DNA from 4 places in the Nitrosococcus watsonii C-113 genome. Region 4 is predicted to be linked to each of the others. Evidence: predicted binding sites of a transcription regulator. Region 4 holds the regulator's gene; each other region holds the start of a gene.

Region 1 (2,205 bases), 660 kb from region 4:
TTCCAGCCACCATCTGCCTGAGTGAAATCATCTTTTTTTCCAGTATCTAGTAGTTCACGCACAGGCTCCAGTAGGGTATAGGGCAAGGCGATGTGAAATTCTCCGCCCCCTCCCTCAAACTCCACATGAAAGGTGGAAACCACTACTATCTCACTGGGGCTAGCAATGGTGGCAAGCCGGGGATTAAACTCCGTCTGTAAATACTCAAAATTTATTGCCAGCACCGGCTCCCAAGCCTGCTTTAGATCAGTAAAGGTTCTTTCTAAAACCAACTGGATAATATGCATCTCGGTAGGGGTAAATTCACGGTTTTCAAGGCGATTATAAAATTCCCCAGAACCGCCGAAATACCGATCTACCAGCATAAATACCAATTTAGGATCAAATACGAACAAGCCCGCCCCCCGGAGAGGATGTATCTGCACTAGATTTAAGCTGGTAGGCATAAAGAGGGTATGAAGATACTCAGAAAACTTGAGCACCTGCACTCCTCCCACCGTAACCTCGGTCGCCCGCCGCAACAGGTTAAATAAACTGAGGCGAAATTGGCGTGCAAAACGCTCGTTAATCATTTCCAACAGGGGAACATAAGCCCTAGCGATACGGTCTTCACTGCTAAAATCGTAAGGACGAATCGTCTTTTCATGTCCCAGAACCCGTGGGTCGTCTTCACCCCCACCACCGGCAATACCGGAAAGCAAGGCATCCACTTCATCTTGGGAAAGAATATCAGTAGCAGCCATGGCTTTACTGCATTACGAAGCCAGTGAAAAAGACGGCCTCCACGCCGGAGACGCCCGCTTGGGCCTCCAAAATTAGATTAATCTCCTCCCGTGCTGCCTCCCGCAGCCGTTCTTTACCCTCCAGGGTACGCACCGTTTCGTAGTCCTGTTGGCTAAGTAGAAGCAGCAGCGTATTACGAATAGCAGGCATGTGCGTTTTCAACGCATCAATGACTTCTTGATCGCGAGCCATAGCCTCCATTTTAGTCTGGAGAAAGCGTATCCGGTGCTGGCTTTGGTGCTGGAAATTAACGACGAAAACAGGGTCTAGAGAATGATAGATAGCGGGCTGGCTAGATACCTTAGCGGCTGCGGAAACCTCGTTAGTAGCCACCTGCGGGCCTATCACGCCAGTTAGGTACAAAGCCCCCGCCACCGCTATTATCAGGAGGATAAGCAAGGCGCAAATGAGAATAATCAGGGATTTTTTGGAGCCTCCACCATTCCCGGTTTCCGCATCCAAGGTATCGCTTTCAGCCATGGGGTTTATTCCTCTGCTTACAACTAAGAATTATTTATTCTTAATGTAAGCAAGCCCCATACCATCTCTTCCAATAGCAGAAAAACGTATTAATTTAAATAACTTGCCGTAAAGTACCTGGTGGCCGCCAAATAAATGGCGATTAATGACAAAAGCGGTTTGGCAAAAAATTGACGCTCAGTAATGGCTATCTTCCCACCTTAATACGGGAGGTGGAAGAGTACGGGAAATTGCTTTCTAGGTTCACTTCCCCTCTTCCCTCCTATCAGGAGTCAATGCCAACGATCTTTGGTGAAGGGTTGCTAAGCAAAGAGCTTTAAGGATTTCAGGCAATGCCGTTTCTAGGGAATACCGAGGACGATAACCGAGTTCTCTTTGTATTTTGGCACAGCTATACCATGCCGAACCCATTAACTTGTATAATACGTGGGAATTCAAAGGTACTTCCCTCTTGAGAACCCACCCGGCAAAATCCCCCGCTTTAGCAATCATTCGCAGCAACCCGGCCGGAAAACGCCACCCCGGAATAGAACGGCCTAATGCTTGGCAAAGCAATATATAAATTTGGCGAGAGGAATAAGTACAACCATCCGTCACGATATAAGTTTGGTGGCTCGCCTTGGGATTTTCGGCTGTGAGCAATAGCGCCTGCACAACATCATTGACATGCACCATGGAACGGCGGTTTTTCACTTCCGGCAGTGGTGGAAACCATCCTCGCTCAATCGCGGCCATCATCCGGGGGAGATTCCCCTTGCCATCACTGCCATAAACCATGGGAAGGCGCAAGTTGCAAACATGCATACCGTAGGTACGGCCTGCCTCTAGCACCACCCGTTCAGCAGCTAGCTTCCCTCGACCATAGGCAGTTTGGGGGAGTTCTGGACTAGCCTCATCAAGATGACTGCTTCCTCCCTCACCCATGGCTTTGACGCTACTCAC
Region 2 (2,205 bases), 610 kb from region 4:
GCTTACGGCCAGCAACTCCTAACCCAACGAGACCCAAGAAAAACAAGGCAAAAGTTCCGGGCTCGGGGATAGAGACACTTCCGCCATTACCAGATGACCCGCCATTGTTACCAACAAGACTTATAGTGAATGGATCAGTGTTACCAAAAGCCAAGCCCGTAGCCCCACCTTGCTGGAACCTCACGGACACCAGGCCGCCTGAAAACTTAGGTGGGTGAAGACCGCCTGGGAAGCCAGGTGGGTTAGCTGGTGGAAGGCTGAGTGAAAGCAAGTGGTGGGGATCGGAAAAAAACATATCTTTATCACCAATAGAGTCCAGTGTAAGAATTATCTCAAACGGTGAAGAGTTACCATCTATGCTACCGGAAAAGTAATTGTTTGGTCTGAATTGATTACCAGTAGTTACCCACGTTAAAAAAGTTTGTCCTATTTTCCCTGCAGAAGTGGACAATGGTATCTGCTCAGTTATGAGCCCTATCGAATCATGTGATCGCGGCGCATCTGAACGATCAAAGCTAACAGATCCGCGGGAAGTTGTAAGATTGGCAGAAATTAGACCGCTATGACCGTCGCGAGGGTTCCCAATTTCTTGAAAGATGCCGGCATTGGAGTTGGGCTCCGATATCTCCGCCAGCCCCGTGTCGAAGATAAAAGACCCACTAAAGGTTTCACCAGGAAGAAAATCAATGCTTCCCCCGCTATCCTCTGCGTTCCCTGAAAAGCTTACTTCAATTAACGCTGCTAATGTCCCTGAAGAGTAACCCTGAAATAGACAGATTACTAATTTTCTCCGTATTAATTTTTTATCATAATTAGGTAGCAATAATTGATATGCAAATATTGTGCCGTAAAATTAATCGCTATAATTTCAGGAATTTATTAGTTTGATAAAAGTTTTTTCTTCTATAAAAGGCTGTATTTGTAAAAGCAATTGACATTAACCTGGTAGATTATTTTGTTTCGGGTACTATCCAAGATGGAGCTTTTAGGGCACTGTTGTAAAAAACTTGAGTTTAGAAAATCCAGGCTGCTTCGGTTTCCAGATACCTGTAGAAGGTAGCCTTCAAGAGCGCATATGTTCTCATCAACTCTTTGATGAGAACATCGTTATTTTTCTTTATTTCGCAACTGGGCCACTTATGCCGTGTATCTTGATCCAGGCGGCGCCCTGCCTGGCTGGTAAATGTGGGTACTCGCCGGCTTCTGCTAGCGCTTATAATCGCGATCCGAAAAAAATTACAACATTCTTTCTAGTTTAAAGCGAAGCGCCCACAGCCCCATGGAAGCATTGGATAAACTAAAAATTCATCGCACCCCCCAAAAGAAATCTTCTCCAGCTACTAAAGTCCGCCACAAAGGGTGGCTTCTTTTTATCGCTTTACTCGCCGGGATTGCAGTCATTTATTTAGCTTTTCCTGGCGTCTTTAACTCAAGGACCGAGGTGGCCATAGGAACCGTATCGCTTAGCTATCCGGCCCAGGAATATACCCTCTTCAACGCCACCGGTTATGTGGTCCCCCAAACTAAGGCTGATATTGCCTCCAAAGCCACGGGCCGGTTAGAAGTCCTAGAAGTAGAAGAAGGGAATCATGTAAAAAAAGGCGATATTATTGCCCGTCTGGAAAACCAGGATGTTCTGGCAAGCAAGGAGCAGGCACAAGCCAATGTCGCCGTGGCCCGTGCTGGGCTCCTAGAGGCCCAGGCTGAGCTTAAGGATGCCACGCTTGCCTTGAAACGGGCCAAGGCCCTGGTTGATAAAAAGTTTATCAACCGCGAGACTTACGACACCGCCGTAGCTCGTCATGATAAAGCCAGCGCTGCAGTCCAAAGCGCCAAAGCGAATATTCTAGCGGCCCAGGCGCGCTATCAAGAAGCCAAGGTAGCAGTGGAATATACTCTTATTCGCGCACCTTTTGATGGCGTTATCCTGGAGAAATATGCCGATCTCGGGGATGTGGTGGCGCCCTTCTCCTCCACCATCGAATCCAAAGGAGCCGTAGCCTCCATGGCGGATATGCGCACCCTGCAGGTGGAAGCCGACGTCTCAGAATCCAACTTAATGCAGGTCAAAGTTAATCAACCCTGCGAAATCCAACTTGACGCCCTGCCAGGGGAACGTTTCCGGGGTCGGGTTCACATGATTGTCCCGACCGTGGACCGCACCAAGGCCACCATTTTGGTCAAGGTCAGCTTTGTCGATCTGGA
Region 3 (2,205 bases), 1.7 Mb from region 4:
TTGCTGTAATCTCCGACTATCTTTGCTTAGAAGGATAGTTATATTAATATTGGTGCTTGCCCCCGTTCCGGCCGCTCCATAGGCTAGTCCCGCTAGCCCAGTAGTTTTAGGTATTTTGTATGGTATTCATATTACGATACCCTATGTACCGCAATCACTGAGGTCTCATTGATTAGGCGGCGAATGAGTTGATATGGGTGTAGTTATACCGGTAATCAGCGATCTTGGCATACAGCCGCTGGCCGCGAACAAGTTTTTGAGTTGGACATTGAATTTATATCGGTACGAGATGAAGCAGCGACTGGCTTGGTCGAGTAAGATCCTGATACTCGGCAGCGTTGACGACAGCCTGCGACTCCAGTGTACTAGCAGCGGGGCTTTCGATTTGGCGATGAACAGTGTCCATCACACAATAGCAAAATGTCACCTGGGTCATCCGAACTGACTGGCGCTTGTCCCTAGACTTGAAGCTCGGGTATAGTGGGTTCGCTTTTGCCTCAAAAATTCTTGAAGGCTTGCTGCTGGTCACGCAGCGTCTGCTGCAAAGCCATGCTGAGCACGTCATCAGCCAGGGTATTCCACTGAGAGCTACTACCAGCCACTTTTCTAAGGTCGAGCGGGATACCGAGACTCCCTACGTTGATCGATATTGATGGCGCGGCGCTTAATCATGTTCTCTTGTAAAGTAGTAGTTTATACTATTAAAGTTTCGCCATGACTGATAGTCATTTCATTTTTGAAAACTTTATCAGCCTGGAGAATTCGCGCTTCAACGGGTCCTTTAGGCTGGCTACGATTTAGGCCACAAGGCCGTCAGTTTGGTGCCACCCTCGAGGGCGCATTACTTCCTAGCCTCCCGCTGGTAGGTTACGCTTTTGGTAACAGGGGAAGAAGACTGGCGCGAATTCATGGTGAAAAGCAATTAATAAGGCCCTTGCGTTTGAGGCTCCGTTTCATTTTGCCTGTCTGCTGCAGGCAGGCAGGTACTCTCGCTGGAGGGCGTTCACCATCCATGGAGAACTTCAAGGTATCTGTTACGAATTCCAGCACAAATAGCCTGCTAACAGTTTGGCGGAAGGAAAATAAATTCCTGTTTGGATAGATAGCTTTTTTCCGGGAATTGTAATGTCATATATTTTTACATTTTTTCCCTATACACGATATATTTGAACCCATTATGCTTCGTAAATTTATGAAAAATAAGAATAAAAATTTATTGGAACGATTTTTGTATAATGTTAATTGCGATGATAATTATCAGTAGGTTAAAGGTAATTTTAAGCTTACCTAGCTACCAGAAGGAAACTGATATCCTTCTTCATAGCTAGGTAGATGTTGTGAATATATTGAAGCCCTATCAAATTATTTTTAAGGATTTAAAGGAGCAAGGCTATGAAAGCTTTTAAAAAGAAAACTCTCTTAACTATCGGCGGAGCGGCGTTAAGTCTAGGAATGGCGGGAACCGTCCAGGCAGGGGCATTGGCTTATTCTTCGCTAGAAATTAGTGATTTCCAGATTTTTAATAATGCTGGCAACCAATGGGATTTCGGTGATTTCGACCCGATCAATATTGGGAACACCGGTACTTCGCAGGCTTCGCTTACGGGGAATCCAGGCGCCGGACCGAACGCGGTAGGCCCGCTTCAGGGAAACGCTGATGTTGGTATGGCCTGCACGGGGCCTGATTGTGCTGGTATTGGTCAAAACGACTTTTCTGAACAAAATGGCGGGCTACCCGCTTCTACTTCTCACTTCTCTCGGGCTGATTCCTTACTGGAGGGTGCCATCATTAGCGGAGTGCCTGGTGGGGTATCCAATAGCGCGGATGCAAATACCGTTGCGGAGGTGCAGCTCAATCAGTCGGCGAGCGGGGCTTCAGGTTCCTTTGTCGGTACGACTACTACATTTAAATTTAGTTTAGCTGAAGATGATGCTTTTGACTTCCAGTTTGATGGGCACGGAAGGCTAGATGCGTTTCTCCACCAGCCGCAGACGGCAGCCCAAGCCTCCTACGCCTTTAGCATTACCATTAAAGATCTAGGGACTAATGCGACGGTTTTTAACTGGTCTCCCGACGGAGTAGTTAACAACGGAATTATGGGCGGCACTGAGTCTGTGGACGGTTTTGATCTCACCGATAATGTTGGGGTAGTAGGCGCTGCGCTACCGGTGCGCCCTCAGGCTGATAACACGGGTAGCTTCCGG
Region 4 (2,205 bases):
GCGGTGGAACCACAGTTTATACTGCTAGACGAACCTTTTGCTGGTGTTGATCCTATTTCAGTGCTCGATATTCAGGGTATTATTAGACACTTAACAGAACGAGAGATTGGTGTTTTGATTACCGATCACAACGTCCGGGAAACCTTGGGAATTTGCCAATATGCTTACATTGTTAATGAAGGTGAAGTAATTGCTAAAGGTAAGCCCCAGGAAATCCTTGATAACGAGCGAGTAAAGGAAGTGTATCTGGGGTACAATTTTTATCTTTAACTTCTATTATGGTATGTTTCTTGCTAAATAATATATCGTAAGATAGATTGCAGTATAATGGCAGGCAAATCTCAGGCATGAAAACATCTCTTCAATTACGCCTTGGGCAGCAACTAACGATGACGCCCCAGTTGCAGCAAGCCATTCGTTTGCTGCAGCTTTCAACCTTGGAACTGCAAACTGAGATCCAACAGGCATTAGAGTCTAATCCACTGCTTGAGCAAAACGAAGAGAGGCAGGAGCCTTTAGAAACCGATGGCTTAAAGAACGAAGTTCTTGATCCTGAAGGCAGTGAGCTAACAGCTTCACTGGCCCAAGAGACAATCCCAGAGGAATTACCCGTAGACACTAACTGGAACGATATCTATGACAGCTCACCGTTGCCGGGTACCTCTGGAAGCGAATCCTCACCCGATCTAGAAAATCAGGACAAGGGGGGAGAAACCTTGCAAGAACACTTGCTATGGCAGGCACATTTGGCTACCACCAACGAGAAAGATTTTGCCATCGCAGCCACTATTATCGATTCGATTAATGAAGAAGGCTATCTATGCAGTACCTTCGAAGAAATACAAGCAAGCCTAGGAAAGGACATAGAGGTCGAGCTTGATGAAATCAAAACCATATTGCACCAGATACAGAATTTCGAGCCTTCTGGGGTTGGCGCACGTGACTTAGCTGAGTGTCTGTTGCTACAACTGAAACAGTATCCTCCCACTACCCCTTGGCTAAAAGAAGCCAAACTGCTCCTATCCCAACATCTCATAACACTGGGGAAACGGGACTATATGCAATTGATGCGGGTGATGAAATTATCGGAACAAGAACTACAAGCAGTTATCCATTTAATTCAATCGCTCAATCCGCGGCCGGGTCATCAAATACAGCCGAGTAAAACCGAATACGTCGTACCTGATATCTATGTCACTAAACACAAAGGCTGTTGGCAAGTCGAACTTAATCCCGATACCGCCCCGCGCTTACGGGTCAATGCTCAATATGCTAGTCTTATTAAACGGGCTGACGATAGTCTCGCTAACAGCTATCTCAAAAACCAACTCCAAGAAGCCCGCTGGTTTCTTAAAAGCCTGCACAGCCGCAATGAAACCTTACTTAAAGTCACCTGTTGTATTGTTGAGCGGCAGCAGGGTTTTTTGGAGCACGGTGAAGAAGCCATGCGTCCTTTAGTGTTACACGATATTGCGGAAGCGGTCTCCATGCATGAATCTACGGTTTCTCGGGTCACCACCAACAAATACATGCATACTCCACGGGGAATTTATGAGCTAAAATACTTTTTTTCCAGCCATGTGGCTACCAGCAGTGGGGGAGAGTGCTCCGCAACGGCTATCCGTGCTCTTATCAAGAAATTAATCGCTGCGGAAAAACCTCGCCAACCTCTAAGCGATAGTAAAATCGCCCAAACCCTGGCCGAACAAGGCATCAAAGTGGCACGGCGTACTATTGCCAAATATCGGGAAAACCTAAGCATACCCCCTTCCAACGAGCGAAAACGCTTGATCTAGATAACGGCAAACAAAATAGGGAGCAGCCCATGCAAGTCAATATCACTGGCAATCGCATTGAGATTACGCAAGCACTACGCAACTATATAGAAAATAAGTGCGAGCGTTTAGAACGCCACTTTGACCAATTGATTCACCTTCATATAGTCCTCAGTGTAGAAAAAATGAGGCAGAAAGCGGAAGCAACCCTGCATCTTAGTGGCGCCAATGTATTCGCCTCTGCTGAGGATGAGGATATGTATGCAGCCATAGATGATCTGACAGACAAACTAGATCGGCAAATAAAAAAACACCGGGAAAAGCTAACCGACCATCGCCGGAGCGAGGGCATAATAAAAAAACAGCAGCAAGGATAGGCCAACCAAGGTTATGCAAATTACCAAGCTCCTTGGTCCCGATCAAGTTGCTG

Evidence for each region. Region 4 encodes sigma-54, which starts transcription at its own class of promoters, with help from an activator protein. Its sites were predicted from a motif close to TGGCANGNTNCNTGCTT; they were not measured.
Region 1: the regulator sigma-54 is predicted to act here: its motif matches at 1,311-1,327, upstream of NWAT_RS04535 (flagellar basal body-associated FliL family protein).
Region 2: the regulator sigma-54 is predicted to act here: its motif matches at 832-848, upstream of NWAT_RS04335 (PEP-CTERM sorting domain-containing protein).
Region 3: the regulator sigma-54 is predicted to act here: its motif matches at 1,218-1,234, upstream of NWAT_RS17070 (EDSAP-1 family PEP-CTERM protein).

What each region holds. Positions count from the first base shown of each region.
Region 1 covers NC_014315.1:962,888-965,092, reverse strand. Annotated here, with positions in the region: gene fliM (flagellar motor switch protein FliM) at 1-743, opposite strand, end outside; gene NWAT_RS04535 (flagellar basal body-associated FliL family protein) at 748-1,263, opposite strand; gene NWAT_RS04530 (UDP-glucose 4-epimerase family protein) at 1,507-2,205, opposite strand, start outside.
Region 2 covers NC_014315.1:912,314-914,518, reverse strand. Annotated here, with positions in the region: gene NWAT_RS04335 (PEP-CTERM sorting domain-containing protein) at 1-823, opposite strand, end outside; gene NWAT_RS04330 (efflux RND transporter periplasmic adaptor subunit) at 1,280-2,205, shown strand, end outside.
Region 3 covers NC_014315.1:1,972,450-1,974,654, reverse strand. Annotated here, with positions in the region: gene NWAT_RS08750 (hypothetical protein) at 465-653, shown strand; gene NWAT_RS17070 (EDSAP-1 family PEP-CTERM protein) at 1,393-2,205, shown strand, end outside.
Region 4 covers NC_014315.1:306,332-308,536, reverse strand. Annotated here, with positions in the region: gene lptB (LPS export ABC transporter ATP-binding protein) at 1-270, shown strand, start outside; gene NWAT_RS01455 (RNA polymerase factor sigma-54) at 348-1,796, shown strand; gene hpf (ribosome hibernation-promoting factor, HPF/YfiA family) at 1,826-2,152, shown strand; gene NWAT_RS01445 (PTS sugar transporter subunit IIA) at 2,166-2,205, shown strand, end outside.